DNA from 4 places in the Gracilibacillus saliphilus genome. Region 2 is predicted to be linked to each of the others. Evidence: predicted binding sites of a transcription regulator. Region 2 holds the regulator's gene; each other region holds the start of a gene.
What was found. Region 2 encodes LexA, which represses DNA repair genes until DNA is damaged. Its sites were predicted from a motif close to CGAACATATGTTCG; they were not measured.
Positions count from the first base shown of each region.

Region 1: GHT08_RS07715 (RpnC/YadD family protein) is a predicted target of LexA. The motif match lies at 1,505-1,518, and genes of this name have one in related genera.
Region 3: uvrB (excinuclease ABC subunit UvrB) is a predicted target of LexA. The motif match lies at 2,271-2,284, and genes of this name have one in related genera.
Region 4: GHT08_RS18650 (YhjD family protein) is a predicted target of LexA. The motif match lies at 2,412-2,425, and genes of this name have one in related genera.

Region 1 is NZ_WJEB01000004.1:303,690-307,984, reverse strand. Features, by position in the region: gene GHT08_RS07720 (hybrid sensor histidine kinase/response regulator) at 1-1,374, opposite strand, end outside; gene GHT08_RS07715 (RpnC/YadD family protein) at 1,582-2,580, shown strand; gene GHT08_RS07710 (extracellular solute-binding protein) at 2,729-4,237, opposite strand.
Region 2 is NZ_WJEB01000001.1:837,444-841,738, reverse strand. Features, by position in the region: gene tkt (transketolase) at 1-35, opposite strand, end outside; gene GHT08_RS04095 (DUF896 domain-containing protein) at 202-429, opposite strand; gene GHT08_RS04090 (YneB family resolvase-like protein) at 543-1,190, opposite strand; gene lexA (transcriptional repressor LexA) at 1,453-2,073, shown strand; gene GHT08_RS04080 (hypothetical protein) at 2,301-3,029, opposite strand; gene GHT08_RS04075 (N-acetylmuramoyl-L-alanine amidase family protein) at 3,454-4,295, opposite strand, start outside.
Region 3 is NZ_WJEB01000001.1:261,570-265,864, reverse strand. Features, by position in the region: gene uvrA (excinuclease ABC subunit UvrA) at 1-221, opposite strand, end outside; gene uvrB (excinuclease ABC subunit UvrB) at 227-2,212, opposite strand; gene GHT08_RS01055 (peptide chain release factor 3) at 2,451-4,031, opposite strand; gene GHT08_RS01050 (DEAD/DEAH box helicase) at 4,185-4,295, shown strand, end outside.
Region 4 is NZ_WJEB01000038.1:16-4,310, reverse strand. Features, by position in the region: gene GHT08_RS18675 (DUF3939 domain-containing protein) at 1-66, opposite strand, end outside; gene GHT08_RS18670 (competence protein ComK) at 259-789, shown strand; gene GHT08_RS18665 (hypothetical protein) at 853-1,083, opposite strand; gene GHT08_RS18660 (RNA polymerase sigma factor) at 1,073-1,570, opposite strand; gene GHT08_RS18655 (hypothetical protein) at 1,557-1,928, opposite strand; gene GHT08_RS18650 (YhjD family protein) at 1,996-2,391, opposite strand; gene GHT08_RS18645 (TVP38/TMEM64 family protein) at 2,579-3,247, shown strand; gene lepB (signal peptidase I) at 3,305-3,850, shown strand; gene GHT08_RS18635 (hypothetical protein) at 4,027-4,164, shown strand.

The sequences.
Region 1 (4,295 bases), on a different contig from region 2:
AATATTAATCATACCATGTAACGGATTTCTAATTTCGTGTGATGTATTTGCTAAGAATTGATCCTTTTTCTTATCTTCTTCTATTAACTTTGCTGTCTGTTGTTTGTTTAGTTGTACTAAATGAATATGTCTTCTAAATAATAGGATAGCGATTAATACAATCGATATAAAGAAATCAAATGGATAGAATGGAAATTCAATTTGTCCAGTCTGTATAGCAGCTCCCCAGACGATATTGGATGTGTAACTACAAATAAATAGTAAAATAAAGATGGCATTATAATCACCATTACGTATGTGTTTCAGTGTTGTGATAAACATATAGGAAATCGATATAAAATAATATAAATAGAGAATCATGACTAATACAACAAAATGTTCAAATGGAAACAGAAATAACGTTAATGCTGACAGTAATATATTGCTTACAGAAAGTAGTCTAATAAAGGTGATGTGCGTTTTATATAAGTGATGAATAAAATGGATCATGACATACAAGGTTGTTATAAAAATAAACATGAGCAATCGAAACGAAAACTCTGTATGAAACGGTAACTGAATAAATACTTCATCGTCTATTAAATTCCCGAAAGCGAGTAACAATAACATAAGTCCAAAATAAAGCAATTCCTTCTGTGACTTACCCTTTCCTAATAAGAAAAGAGCAAATGCATAAAGGGCATGTAATAATAAAATGACAATAACAGTTAATTGAAGAAATTCTAAGGTGCTAGTTTCAGAGGTTATGGCTTCTTCAGTACCGAATAAGATAGATTTATTAATCCCACCAAAAAAAGGAATTTCATAATTAGAGGCTTGGATAATAACATCCAGTTCATTGGTAGCTTCTGGCGTATAAAATAAAGAAGTAGAAGGTCCGCGAAACGTAGCTGGCTCTTTCTGTTCAGTCGCTGGGTTATTTATAGTAGTAAGTATATCTCCATTTATAATAATTTTTGCTGCCGTATGTATATTATTTAAACGAAGGCCGAAAAAATGATGTTCTGTTTCGGGTAATAGTATCTTCAGGTGATAGCTTCCGTATCCGTAGCCTGGTGATGTAGGGTGATCACTTGCTAACGTATCACTCCAATCACTTGGGACTTTGATTAATTCTTTGTTTCCACTAGCATTCTTCGCTGGTATTTCATCTATAAAATCTTCGGGATAGAAAGACCATTCGCCATTTAGAAAGTAGGTTTCATTATTGGTAAATTCCGACTCTCTTAAGTCAAGGACCCCATTTTTTACTGATGGTTGTTCTGATTGATCGTGATAATGAATCCATAATAATCGAAAGGTAATAAGTAATGAAATAAATAACAGTAATATGATAAATATCTTGCTGTATGTTAATTGGTTTTGTTTTGACATGACCGTCTTCACCTCAGTTTATATGTTAATAATGATATTAGCATAGATGTTGGTAAGGGAGAAGTTGTTAGCAGTGAAGAATATATGCTAAAGATTTATTTGCACAAATAAATATAAATTAATGTATTCAGGAACGTTTGTTCTTGTGTTCGTGTTGTATTACCGATATACTATTAGTGGATATATTCACTAGGGAGGTGATAAACATTGTCTGTAATAATGAAAGTCCATGAAGACACTCCAACTTATATTGATCATGATCAGTTATTCAAACAATTGATTGGTACATTTTTTGATGAATTTATCGAAGTATTCTTCCCCTCTATACATCAACAACTAGATTTTTCCTCACTCAAACCTCTTTCAGATGAAATATTTACTGATTTGATTCACGGAGAAAGAAGACGTGCTGACATAGTTATGGAAGGTAGGTTGAAAGACCAGGATACGCTTATTATTATTCATGTAGAATCACAGAGTTATGAGCAAAAGAATTTTCATGAAAGAATGTATCATTACTTTAGTATATTGTATAATAGGTATAGAAAACCAATTATACCCATAGCAGTATTCAGTTATGATAAGGTTCGTGATGAACAAGATTATTTTGAATTAACTTTCCCTTTCCTCCATGTTTTAACTTTTCATTTTTTAAAAATAGAACTAAAGAAACAGGATTGGCGTTCGTTTCTGAGATCCAATAACCCAGTTGCAGCAGCCTTACTTAGTAAAATGGGTTATAAGAATAGCGAAAAGGTACAAGTGAAAAAAGAATTTCTGCGTATGCTGGCAAAATTAGAATTAGATGCGGCTAAAATGGAACTGATATATGGCTTTTTTGAGACGTATGTAAAATTAAATCATATAGAGGAGGAAAAACTAATGGAAAGCATACAGAACTCAAATGATGAAAGCTTAGAGGAATTTGTAAAAAAATTACCTAACTCCTGGCGTGACAAAGGATTGCGTGAAGGGTTAGAAAAGGGATTAGCGGAAGGAAGAGAAAAGGGATTAGCGGAAGGAAGAGAAATCGGAAAAGAAATCGGAAAAGAAATCGGAAAAGAATTTGGCAGAGAAGAAGGAGTAAAAATAGCAAAAAAAGATATGGCAAAGAAAATGCTGTCCAAGGGAATGCAACCTGAATCTGTCATGGAGATAACAGGCCTAACGAAAGAAGAGCTAGAAAAATTGGGGGATGAATCATAAAATAAAGGGGCTACTATGTAATTCACCAAATTAGTGTAGTAATTTGATAATAAGGCTAGATAAATTGTCAATCTCAAGTGGAGAATGATCTAATTAATAAATCCTTTATGGCAGCCCACAAGCTTAGCTTATGGGCTGCTTTATCATGTTATTCGCTGTTTTGCTTGTTGTAGTCTTCAGTATATTCTTCGATTACTTGGGCGCCGCCTGCATTTTTCCATTTCTCAATTGCTTCATCGAATCCTGCTTCATCAATTTGACCTAGGAAGTATTGGTAGGTAGCATCTTCCATAATTTGATTGAGTGTTTCAGATTTATCAGCCCAGGTTGGTGATTCTAATGCTGCTGTTGGGTCGTGAACCAAGTAATTATTGTTATCTTCATATAATTCATCTGCTTTTGCACGTGGTTCATAGTCATAGTATCCCGTATAACGGCCGTTTGTTTCTGGTTCACCAATTTCAAATGGTGTGTATGGGCGGATTTCCTGATTGTACTTGTCTTCACTTTCATCGAGAACCTTAGCAAAACCATCAATCACTTCATAATGTTCTCCTTCAATACCCCAGTAAAGTAAGTTAGAGCCTTCTGGAGTCATTAAATAATCGAAAAATCCAAGAATTCCTTTCAGTTCTTCTTCTGTTTCAACAGATTGTTTCGGAAAAATAAGCATGCTTCCGTAGCCAGGGATGGCACGCGTTCGATATTCCCCGTCAGGACCTTCGATGTAATTGTGAACATCCAATTCTACATCAGGATTAATGGCAACTGCATCACTATACATTGGTTCCACATCCCCCATAGTACCAATATAAACGCCAGCAGTACCATTCTTTAGCATTTCTTGTTGGTCTGTTTTGCTTGTTACAGGAGCATCTTTGTTGATGTAGCCATTATCAAACAAGCTTTTGAAATAATCCATTGCTTCCCGGTATTCTGGAAACATAAATTGTGGTAAAAGCTGCCCATCTTTTTCTCCCCATCTATTAGGTGCTCCATGCCATGTCGCAAAATTTTCAAATGTTCCGAGGATTTCTCGGTCTGTTAAACCAATGGTGTCATCCTGGCCATTTCCATCCGGGTCATCTTCAGTAAATGCTTTCATCATTTCGTATAATTCATCAAGGTTGGTTGGTGTATCAAGTCCTAGGTTCTCAGCCCAATCTTTTCGATAAATAAGTCCTTGGCGAGATAGAGGTCGGCCTGCGTAAAGGGTATATAGCTTACCATCGATCATTGTATTTTTTAGAATATCTTCATTTAGTTTGCTCAAGTTAGGAAACTCTTCAAGGTAGGGTCCGATCTCCCAGTATTGTCCATCACGCACTGCTTCTTTTTGTTGATCTAATGTCACGTCTTTTAGTAGAAATACATCAGGGAGATTTCCGGTTGCAATTTGTGAATTCAATGTTTCTGCATAGTTATTGTCAGGCACCCAGCGAATATCTAATTCTGTGTTGGTAGCTTCTTCTAATAATTCTTCGAGGCGACTGTCAGGTACCTCTGGAACATGCAAGTTAAACATCATGGAAATTTCTTGTGGACCATCATCATTATCTCCATCATTTGAAGCGCTTTCATTTTTGGAACAAGCAAATAGAAACAGAGCTAATGATACAAACATGAGAAAAGCCAGTCGAATTTTATTTTTTTCCATCTTTCACACAACCCCTTTTTGTTTTTAATGTGATAAAGCACACTACCTCAATGAACGA
Region 2 (4,295 bases):
GCATTAATAGACATTTGTTCCATTTGATTTGCCATCTTTTCATTTGTCCCCTTTCAAAATTGCAAAATATGTACGCACATTTATAATCCTATAACGAAATCAGTTTAAAGACAAGTATATCAAGACAAAAAGCGCGTAATTTCTTTAGAAATATCAGTTTTTGCTAAACTTTTATAATTTTTGAAGAAAAAGTAGAATTCTCTACTTTTTCTTCTCTTTTAATCGTTTTAATTTTTCCGGAGTGACATCATTCCCGTTCGGGTCAACCACAGTCATCCCCTTCATATGATTTTTAAATGATTTTCTGACATTTTTCAGATAGGCTTCACGCAAAGATTTTTGTTCCTGCTTTTCTTCATCTGATAAACCTTCTGTTTTCGCTTTATTTGCTAATTCATTAATACGAGCAATTTTTTCCTTTGATAACATAGAGATTTGACACCTCTTTTCTATACCATAATAACGATTGATTTATTCTAGTTTACAATGAAAAAGAGTATACACGAATCGTATACTCTCTCTTTATTCTAATCTTGATTTAATCAGTTTTCAAGTGATTGGTATTCCTGATAACGGCGATGCACAGTTGCTTTAGATACATCGTAACCCATTCCTCTTAAAATCGACGCGATCTCTTGGAAGGTTAAATTATTCCCTTTTAACCTGACTACTTCTTCTATCGGAAATTCTTTTCGTTCTCTACCTTTGGCGAGATGCTGATTAGAAAGATTTTCAGCTGGATTAAATCCATTATTTACTGCCTTCTTCATCCCTCTTTTTATTTTTGCATTGTGTAATTTCCTTTGGTATTCCTCTACTATCGAGACAATTTGTAGTACCATTGAATCGCCTTCCGATAGTTGTAATTCACCATGGTGTGAAAGTGTATATATGTTGACATTTAAGCGATTTAACTGATGAAGTAATGCTATCTTTGTATTTCCTCTTCCAAGTCTTGTTTCATCTTGAATGAGTAGTGTGTCAGCCTTTCCGCTTTGAAACTCCTCTAACATTTCAAAAATACCTTCTCGTTCAATCTCATATCCACTCTGTTTTTCTTCTATTATATTGATGATTTCGAAATTATATTTATTTGCAAACAACTGCAATTCTTCTTGCTGCCGTTTAATAGAAGTTTCTTGCGCTTCCTTTTCTGTACTCACACGACAATAAATGATTGCTTTCGTCATAGATTTACTCCTTCATTTTATAAACTAGTTACTGCTGAAACATAAAAAAAGACAATAGCTAGTATAAAAGCAACCAAATAGAAAATGTCAATCTTAGAAATATTTTTTAACATGATAAATCCCTCCACAGAACTTTTGTTCGTACTTTTATTATACACGAACAGGTGTTCATGTCAACACTTTTCTCGAACGAATGTTTGTAAATCTAATCTTACTATGCTATACTTTGATTAATAAATAATACGTATAAGGGGATTTAAATATGACAAATCTATCAAAACGACAAGAGGAGATATTAGCTTATATTAAAGAGCAAGTAGAGCTAAAAGGATATCCACCATCTGTTCGTGAGATTGGAGAAGCAGTTGGTTTAGCATCAAGTTCAACCGTTCACGGTCATCTAGCCAGATTAGAGAAGAAAGGTTATATTAGACGTGATCCTACTAAACCAAGAGCGATAGAAGTACTTCCACAAGATGGAGAACTGGAAATTCCGAAAACAGAAGCTACATTTGCGCCAGTTATCGGGAAAGTAACGGCCGGTCTTCCTATCACAGCAGTCGAAAATATTGAAGAATATATTCCGATTCCGCACAATGAAATGCATGTAAGTGAACAGTTATTTGTATTGATTATTGAGGGAGACAGTATGATTGAAGCAGGAATATTAGATGGAGACAAGGTAATTGTCAAACAACAAAACACAGCAGAAAATGGAGATATTGTAGTTGCAATGACAGAAGACAGTGAAGCAACTGTAAAACGTTTCTTTAAAGAAAAGGATCATATTCGCTTGCAACCTGAAAATGCAACAATGGATCCGCTAATCTATGATAATGTCAGTATTTTAGGAAAAGTAGTCGGTTTGTACCGAAATATATAGTATATAGACTTAATAAGGTTTAATAAAAAAAGTGCGACCTATAAACGGTAGCACTTTTTTAACTATAATTTTATTACGGTAACTCCATGGCATTAAAAAACTTCCGCTATTTTCCTTTTTTCATAACATAAATTCTGAGCAGTTAAGGACAAATATAAAGGGATAAGAAAATAACCCCGACACTTAAAGTGCCAAGGGTTACCATGAATTTACACTGTTGTTGGAGATTAGCCTAGCAAGCCACCATTTGGTGGTGCAGGTAAAGTGAACGATGGCGGACCATTTGTGTCGTCACAACGGTTTGGATTTACATCACAAATATTTCCTTGTGAATCCTGGATAACTGGACGAGTTACAGTAATCGTTGTGCGTAAAACCACTTTAAATAAAATACCTTCAACTAATTCAATTCCAGCAGCACCTATCACTGGAACTCCAGGTTGAATGAAAGTTCCTTCCACTTCCAGAGGTGTTTCTTGTACGATATCTTGTGGACAAGCTCCTGGAAAATCAGTATGCTCTTGGAACGGAATGGTAGTATCTAAGGTAACTGGTAGTTCGATACCTAAAATTGACACCGTAATAGTAACTGGAAGAAGCCCGATATTAACAACTTTATCCTTAATAACACGAGCATTTTGAGTCACAGCATCCACATTCGGAGTAAGATTAACAGATACAAGATCGTCTAACACTCCTAAACCTGCAAATGCGGTTATAGGTAAAGTCACCTCTGCAACCTTTTGTACCGTTTTTGTTCCAACAAGTGAATTGACAACTACACAATCGTTCGTTAATTTAGCTGGTTCAAGAGCAGGTTTTTTAACATTACACTCGCAGCCTGCCGCTTGTTTTTTAGGTGGACATGGACAATCATGCTTTTTCCTTCTGGTTTTCGGTTTTATAGGAATTTTTCCGGGAACTTCCACTTTTACACCACAATTATGATGAGTCACTTTATTTCATCCCTTTCTGTTGTTTTTTAACCCAATTTCGGATTCTCTATATTTTACTTATTTTGATTGTTTTTGTGTGGGCATTCATTACATAATATGGTGTAAAAGTTCAAATTTTAATTTATGAGTAATTAAAGCTAAGAAATATATTCAAAGAAATGTAATTTAAAATTAAGTTATCAAATAAGAAACTAGTATTATTAACTACTTAACAATAAACAGATAGACTCGCCCATAAATGGAAACGACTTTATCACGGTATGCTATCGTCTGTAAGATTACCACTTCAAACTTCGAGTAACACGATGATAAAGTTATGCTCAGTGGTGGCCAAAAACCTAACTGAACAAAGGCTTTATTTTGAACAAGGAGTACATTCCAAATCGCTCCTTTGTTACAGCGGTTTTTTTGTATTCATGACTCACTAGAATGTTCCATTGTTTAAATTCTGTTGCAATTCTTTCACGACAAGTGAAGGTTCACTTAATTTTCCATCTACCACAGTACCTAGATATTGCTGGAGTTTCCGGATTGTTTGTGGTCCTAAATAACCGTCAATCTTAGCGCCAACCTTACTTTGTAATGCCTTAATAACTAAGCTACCGCCTTTACCAAAAGTGATACCTGATACGATCTTTGAGGTAACTTCATTGCGTAATTGATTGCTGATAACACCATCAACCACGGTTCCAAGATATTTTTGAAGTGCTCGTGTGGTTTGTTCTCCCCACCATCCATCTATTTTTAGGTTGGCTTTCTTGCTCTTTTTCCTGCCAATAACTGCATCAGGATTAATTGCTTTGACTTTTTCTTTCAAATTGAATATTTTAATCAAACCATCTACATGACCTTGAGCAATGCCCTCTAAAAAAGAATCCTTTTGTAACCTAGCTGCATCATCTTCAGAATCAATAAAGCCATTTTCCGTTAGTAATGCTGGCATATTAGATTCACGCAGCATATGGAAATTAGCTTTTTTTTGACCACGATTAGCCAAATTAACTTGACCAATAATGGCTCGGTGCATCACGTTACGATACTTAGCTGAATGTGAGCTATTAGATAATCCATTATAAATATAATCTTCATAGCCAGTTCCACCACCTGCGTTAATATGAACAGATACTAAATAATCTGCTCCCCATTTATTAGCATCATTCGTACGTTGATTTAACGATAATGTTTTATCGGTAGTACGACTTAGACGAACAGACAGGCCTTGGTACTGATTTAATTTTTCTCTTATATTCAACGATATAGCTAAGT
Region 3 (4,295 bases), 580 kb from region 2:
TCTGGTTTGTCCATTTGTCCTAAGAATTGTCGAGCGTAAGCCGAGAGTGATTCGACATATCGACGTTGTCCCTCGGCATAAATTGTATCAAAAGCTAATGATGATTTACCTGAACCAGATAATCCTGTTAAAACAACTAACTTATCCTTAGGAATATCTATGGATATATTTTTTAAATTATGAGCACGAGCTCCTTTTATTGAAATGGATTTTTTAGCCATTTATTTCACCCTTCTGCTTTCAATTCTAAAACAAGATCACGAAGCTCTGCTGCTCGTTCGAAATCGAGCTCGCGAGCCGCTTGTTTCATTTCGCTTTCCATTTTTTCGATTAAATCTACTTTTTCCTTCTTCGACATTTCACTTACTTGTTTTGCTGAACTATCATATTGTTCTTCATCTTCTGCTGCCATCGTAGCACGGATCACGTCGCGAACTCCTTTATTGATCGTTTGCGGTATGATGCCATGTTTAACATTATAGGCTTGTTGTTTATCACGACGTCGATACGTTTCATCGATAGCGGTTTGCATCGAATCGGTTACTCTGTCGGCATACATAATAACCATACCATTTTCATTACGAGCCGCACGCCCCATGGTTTGAATTAAGGAGCGCTCAGAACGTAAGAAACCTTCTTTATCAGCATCGAGGATTGCCACAAGCGACACTTCGGGAATATCTAACCCTTCACGTAAAAGGTTAATTCCAACTAATACATCATATTTCCCTACTCGCAAGTCACGAATAACCTCAATTCGTTCTAATGTTTTTATTTCCGAGTGTAAATAAGCTACTTTTAGCCCAACTTCTTTTAAATAATCGGTTAAATCCTCTGACATTTTTTTCGTAAGTGTTGTTACTAACACTCGCTCATTGCGATCGACTCGTTTGTTGATTTCACCGATTAAATCATCTACTTGACCATCGATTGGACGAACATCCACTTCTGGATCTAATAAACCTGTTGGACGGATAATTTGCTCCGTCATTTCAGGTGTATGTTCTAGCTCGTATGGTCCTGGCGTTGCAGATACATAGATCAGTTGGCTTACCTTTTTCTCAAATTCTTCAAATGTCAATGGACGGTTATCTAATGCAGACGGTAAACGGAAACCATGATCGACTAATACCTGTTTCCGTGCCTGGTCTCCATTATACATCCCACGAATTTGCGGTAAGGTAACATGAGATTCATCAATCACAATAAGTGAATCATCTGGAAAATAATCAATTAATGTATAGGGAGTCGAACCAGGTTCTCTTAATGTAAGATGGCGGGAGTAGTTTTCGATTCCTGAGCAAAAGCCCATCTCCTCCATCATTTCTAGATCATAATTAGTTCGTTGCTCCAAACGTTGTGCTTCTAATAATTTATCTTCTTCGCGGAATTTTTCTAGTTGTTCCTGTAATTCTTTCTTGATGTTTTCCATTGCTACTTTTAATTTTTCTTCCCGAGTAACGAAGTGAGAAGCTGGAAAAATCGCAATATGTTCACGATCACCGATGATTTCACCTGTTAACGCATCTACTTCACGAATTCGATCAATTTCATCACCGAAAAACTCGACCCGGATGCAATGTTCCTCTCTTGAAGCTGGAATAATCTCGACCGAATCACCACGAACACGGAAAGTACCACGTTGGAAATCAATATCATTTCGAGCATACTGAATATCGACAAGACCTCTTAATAACTCATCTCGGTCTTTTTCCATACCTACTCTCAAGGATAACACTTGGCTGCGATATTCTTCCGGCGAACCTAGCCCATAAATACAAGATACACTAGCAACAATTAAGACATCATTACGTTCAAACAATGCAGATGTTGCGGAGTGTCGCAATTTATCAATTTCATCATTGATGCTCGCATCTTTTTCAATAAACGTATCTGTAGATGGTACATATGCTTCTGGTTGATAATAATCATAGTAACTAACAAAATATTCAACTGCATTGTTCGGGAAAAATTCTTTAAATTCACTGTAAAGCTGACCCGCTAATGTCTTGTTATGTGCAATGACTAATGTTGGCCGATTAATCTCTTTGACCACATTACTGATGGTAAACGTCTTCCCAGTCCCAGTTGCTCCGAGCAAAGTCTGGTGACGTTTCTTTTTCTCAATGCCTGTTACCAGCTCCTTAATCGCTTTAGGCTGGTCCCCTTGTGGCTGATAAGGTGCTTGTAATGAAAAAGTTTGTTCTTCCACCTTGATACCTCCGTTCTCATACTACTTGTCATATTATACACTATATTCCAATAAAAAGCGAACAAATATTCGTTTTGATTTTTGATTCTCTTTCTTCATTATAACCAAAGCTGCCGGGATGATAAAAAGATATGATGTAATGAAGGGGGAGTAGTGGATCACAGAGCTATGTTAGGAGTTACTATCAACTTTTGAAATTTACTAAAAACCACAGCTATCACAGCTGTGGCTTTTCTTATTATGTGGTTTGATCGTATTGGTTTACCTCGTATAAATCAATCAGGTCGATCTCTGGATGTTTATCAATGAACCATCTTAATGCGAAATCATTTTTAAACAACACAAGGAATTCGTCTTCACGGTCTTTCACTAACAGATTACGTTCATCAAATAATGTTGGATCGACTTGTTCTTTTTTAAGCCAACGTGGAATGCGATCACCTATTGATTCAAGCATTACTTCTACGTTGTACTCGTTTTTCATCCGATGCTGGAACACTTCATACTGCAACTGTCCTACAGCGCCGATGATCATCGAATCGGTTGGATAACCGCGGAACAATTGGATCGCACCCTCCTGTACGAGTTGCTCGATCCCTTTTCTAAACTGCTTCGCCTTCATCACATTCTTCGCTGTTACGCGCTGGAACATTTCAGGTGGGAATTGTGGCAGTTCATCATATTGAAATGACTTCTTACCCTCGATCAATGTGTCACCAATTCGGTATGATCCTGGATCATAGACACCGATAATATCACCGGCATAGGCTTCTTCTACCGTATCACGTGAGGAAGCAACAAATTGTTGTGTCTGCCCCAGGCGAATACTTTTCCCTGTACGAGCAAGTGTTGCATTCATCCCGCGCTCGAATCGGCCGGAGCAGACTCGTAAAAAGGCAATCCGGTCACGGTGCTGTGGATTCATGTTTGCTTGAATTTTGAAAATGAACCCGGAAAAATCAGGATAATCAGGACTGATGACTTCTTCTTCGGTACGACGTGGTCCTGGCGCAGGAGCCATATCGATGAATGTATCGAAAAAGGTCTGGACTCCGAATGGAGCGAGCGCACTACCGAAAAATACCGGTGTTTGCTCGCCAGCTAATACACGGTCTAACGAAAATTGATCACCTGCTTCATCCAGCAATTCCAATTCTTCCACCGTATCCTGATAGGTCGGATTATTATAAATTTCTTCCTCTTTTTCCATCTCAGCCATAGGTATATAGGTTTCTTCTTCATTACCATTAAAACGGATAAATTGATCATGGTAACGATCTAATATACCTAAGAATCGTTTTCCCATACCGACCGGCCAATTCATAGGATAGGTTTCAATATTCAGGACATCCTCGATTTGGTCTAATAACTCTAACGGTTCGCGTCCTTCCCGGTCTAATTTATTAATAAACGTGAAGATCGGTATCCCACGCATTTTACAAACTTTAAACAGCTTGATCGTTTGGGCTTCGATCCCTTTGGTTGCATCAATAATCATGACTACACTGTCGACAGCTGTTAAGGTTCGATAGGTATCTTCACTAAAATCTTCGTGCCCGGGTGTATCGAGAATATTCACTTTATGCCCTTTATAATCAAAGTTCATCACACTGGAAGTGACCGAGATCCCACGTTGCTTCTCAATCTCCATCCAGTCCGATGTCGCAAATTTTCCAGATTTCTTTCCTTTGACAGTACCTGCTGAGCGGATTAAATTTCCAAACAACAATAGCTTTTCTGTCATCGTTGTTTTCCCTGCATCAGGGTGCGAAATAATCGCAAATGTTTTTCTTTTTTGCACTTCTTCTTGTAATCCCATATTGTTACCTACTTTCTGCTTAACGTACCATTTAACCTCTCCTATTTTACCACTTATCAAACAGAGTGAAAATAAAAATATCATCTGGATGGCATCAAAAACAGAATCTGATATAATATAATGATGGATTCTTTAAATAAGGATGGGATCAATTTGCAACAAATTCAAATGACAGAACAATCGATCCGCCAGCTTACTGGTGAACGTTTCTATAAACGAGGTTATCAATATTATCAAACAGGAAAAGTATACGGGCTTTCCTAT
Region 4 (4,295 bases), on a different contig from region 2:
TTCTTCTAATGATATATCTTTTGTAGGGAATTTTTTTGTTTCTTTTTTCTTTTTCTTAAACCACAATTATTTCACCTCATTTTTTTGCGAAAATTTTGTTGAAAATGACCACTCAGTTGCCTCTTTTAAGCAAATTATAGCAAATTTCTGCTAGATTGATAGTCTAACTCGAAATTTCGGGCTATTTTTTGTTATTTTATATCCAATTTTATCAAAAATTGCTACATTATAGTGGAATAATTTAAAGGAGGAAATGAAATGGAAATTTTAATGGAGAAGGTTCGGGAAATCAGTCCAAAGACATTAGCAGTGGTCGGTTATGAAGCAGATGGGAGGTTTTTAACCCGTGTGATTGAGTATGAAGAAGTAGATGATTATGAAACAACATTTAGTACACAACAAGTGATGGATGTTACTTGTAAAGCTTTTGGTATTAGTTTAAAAGGGTTGATTGAAGGATCAAGAATGTTAAGTGGCATCACGCATAAACCACCAATTGCAATTGACCGGATAAGTGGGATGTATTTTTTTCCGGTGGAATCCCCCTTAAGAAAAGCTTGTACATGGATTGCGCATTCACACGTTCTCGAAATAGAAAAGATAGAACAGCACTTAACAAGGGTCGTTTTTAAGAATGGGCGTGAATTAGTGTTAGAGGTTTCTTATGCTACAATGATCAATCAATTGTACCGTACTGCTCAGTATCGCTACTTGCTTAGTAATAAAATGGAGCACATTCTTGAGGCTTCTCAGCATATTGCGGAATCGAAATGGCATAAAAAGAGATAAGATGATGACGGCTAGAATAAAACCAATAAGGCTCTTACCTTATTGGTTTTATAGGTTTATTAGCTAAATGAATAGTAAAGGTATTGAACAAAGTAATATGATCATAGGAAGCAAAGCAATTGTTAACGGTGTCCATTGCTTGGAGATAAGATCTACTGGATTTTTCGCTGGCGCATAAAGACAGTTTGCGATTTGTTGGGATAATGATTTTTTCAATGGAATATCTGGTACATCTACTTCAAATTCATCTAATTTTTGTTTTAATTCCTCGGGAATATCGTGTTTATTCATCATCATCAACCTCCAATAGGTCTTTTAGCTTTTTTAATGAACTGTGTAGTCTTGATTTTACTGTCCCAATCGGAATTTGTAAAATAGCAGCAATCTCTTTTTGACTTAAATCATGATAATAAGTAAAAATAATTACAGCTCTTTGTTCAGGTGATAGTTGTTGTATGGTAGTGCGAATCGTAATCTTTTCTTCTAGTGATACTGGTTCTTTTTGGTTCTGTTCATATAAAAACGGGAGTAGTTTTTTGAACTTGTTCCGTCTTTTTAGTTTCGTCATCGTTAACTGGTAAGCAATTCTGAATAAAAAAGTGCGAATATGGGACTTAGACGGATCAAAGTTCATTTGATATTTTTGAAATTTGATAAATGTATCCTGGACAATATCATAGCTTAACGCTTCATCTTGCGTGTAGCGGTAGGTGAACTGATAAATTTGTTGATGGTAAGTGGTAAATAACTCTTCCACTTGGATATTATCATTTGAATTCATCAGACCACCGCTCTTTAATTCCTTTAAATACATATGCTAATCGCGTAATAAACCAAATGAATGTAATTAAAGAAAAAACAAATGTTTGGTGAAGAAAAAATTGTATCCAATGGTTGTCGATATTTTCACCGGAAAGCAAGAATACAAATAATCCGGTAATACAGATAAACGTATAAACAGCAGATGCAATAATGGTATAATCCCATCTAGTCCAGTAAAAATAAAGATCTGATTTTTTAAAATCGATATTTCCTAGTCTGTCCTTGACTACTTTTTTGTTCATAGTAGCAATGAGTGTGACAAACAATCCGCCCAAAATAAAAGCAACAATCGTACTGATCAACCAACCTAACTCCATTTTATCATCTCCTTCATTTACTTATACCATGAACGGAGATGAAAAGTTCACTATTTTCTTAAAAAAATTACAGCTTTACTTCTTCTTTCGAGGAAGACGTTGATTCATAAGCATGTGCAAGTAATTCCTCTAAGATTAGCTCGACTTTTTTACGAATAGCTGGATTAAAGTAATTACGTTTTTCCTCTTTTCCTTTACAGAGGAATAGATAAGATGTGAATGAATCATTTTTTTCTGCTGCAACGACTTTAATTTTTTCCTGATACATTTGTTTGCGCAATTTTCTTCGTTCTTCGGTTGCGTTTTTTTCCATCTTTTCCAACAGCGCAATATATGGTTCATTTATCTTAAAAGGGGATAGTTGGTTCATTTTTTGTAAATCATGTTTAATAACCTTTAAGGCCATTGATAAAAACAGAAAACGTGATGCTAATTTCCATTCTTGTTCGTTTAAATATCTCATTTTCCATTTCCACCTCCAAGGGAACGTTTGTTCTATTATATACCCGAATCGCTAAAAGATGCAACAAAATTGTAAGAAAATCAGATAGAAATTTAAGGATTTAAGTGAAAGATTAGGAAAACAGTAAAAAAAATATTAAAATAAAAATAACTCATTTTTTTGGTCAGGTGAAGGAGTTAAACAAGGTATGATTACATATAATATAAGTAATTTAGATAATATTGATGTGGAAGAGATTAGAGAACTAGTCGAAGCAAATGAATTTGGACAGTTAGTTAACTTCTTACTGCAAAGTTATGAAAGCTTAGGTCCTATTCCTGGCTTCTTACTTCCGTTTATTGAATCTTTTCTTCCCTTTTTACCCATTATTGTATTTGTGATGACGAATGCTGCTGCATATGGTTTGTTGGAAGGGTTTCTTTTATCATGGTCTGGTACTAGTGCAGGTACGATTGCTGTTTTTATTTTGGTGAAACGTTATCGGCATCTAAAACTATTTAAATGGTTAAGAAAGAATAAACAAGTATCTAAGATAACGAACTGGCTAACCCGTCATGGATTTGGTCCATTATTTATTTTACTTTGTTTTCCGTTCTCACCTTCTGCAATTATAAATGTTGTAGCTGCTTTATCAAGTATTAATTTCTATCAATTTGTATTAGCTGTTTTGCTTGGGAAAGGGGTCATGGTCTTTACCATATCTTATATCGGAGATAGTGTAACTTCTTTTGCACAAAATCCAGTTAAAACGATTATATTAGCGGTAGGGGTATTGGTTCTTTGGATTGTAGGGAAATATATAGAGAAATATTTACACAGAAAATCCAATGAAAAAATTGGAGATAAAAAGGGTTAGAAACTTCCGAAAGGGGGTAAATTAGTTAATAAAGAGAGTCCTTTGGAGTGAAGGTATATGGATAAGAAACGTGTTTGGTCAATTGTGCGAATTGTTGTAATTGCATTGGTGTTGGCATTCTTTTTCCGATCTTATTTATTTGCAAGTTATGTTGTGAATGGTAAGTCGATGGAACCGACACTGCATGATGGAAACTTATTAATGGTCAATAAGATAGTATATGATTTAAAAGATATCAACCGTTTAGATGTCATTGTTTTCCATGCCAATGATAAGGAAGATTATGTGAAAAGGGTAATCGGAAAACCTGGTGATCATATTGTTTATCAAGATGATAGGTTATATATTAATGGAGAGGCAATTGATGAACCATATTTGGATCCATATCGGGAACCGAATAAAGTACTTACAGAAGATTTTACTTTAGAAGAAATAACCGGTGAAGAAGTCGTACCAGAAGGGAATTTGTTTGTATTAGGTGACAACCGAACGAAAAGCTATGACAGCAGAGCGATTGGTTTCGTGAAAGAAGAAACAGTGGTAGGAAAAGTAGATATCCGATATTGGCCGATGTCAGAGCTTAACTTCCAATTTATAAACTAAATAAAGGTAAGCGCTTTAATTAGGAACTCAATCCAAAACTGTTTATGAATGGATTGAGTTTTTTAGTGGAATTTTATGGTATAATATGGTGGGGATAGAAGGGAAAATCATAATGGGGAAGGAGATATAGCAATGATCTCTGAATTAAAAATGAGCGATTTAATAGGTGTCAGCATTTGATAAACATAGATGGGCATATGGAAGTGAAAGCCATTATACAGGGCAATAATCCTGGACGTATCTTTGTAGACAACCCAAAATCTCCTGATGCTGCATTTATGTGGCTTGGGAATAATGATGGATTTATTTTATAAATGTTCACCAGAAAACTCGTTACTTTAGTGATGAGATGAATGGTGAACGGTTTTGACAGATCGTTTGTTCTGGTATATAATAATAAACAAGAAACGTACGTTTGCGTTTGTTGGGGGCTTCTAAAAAAAGG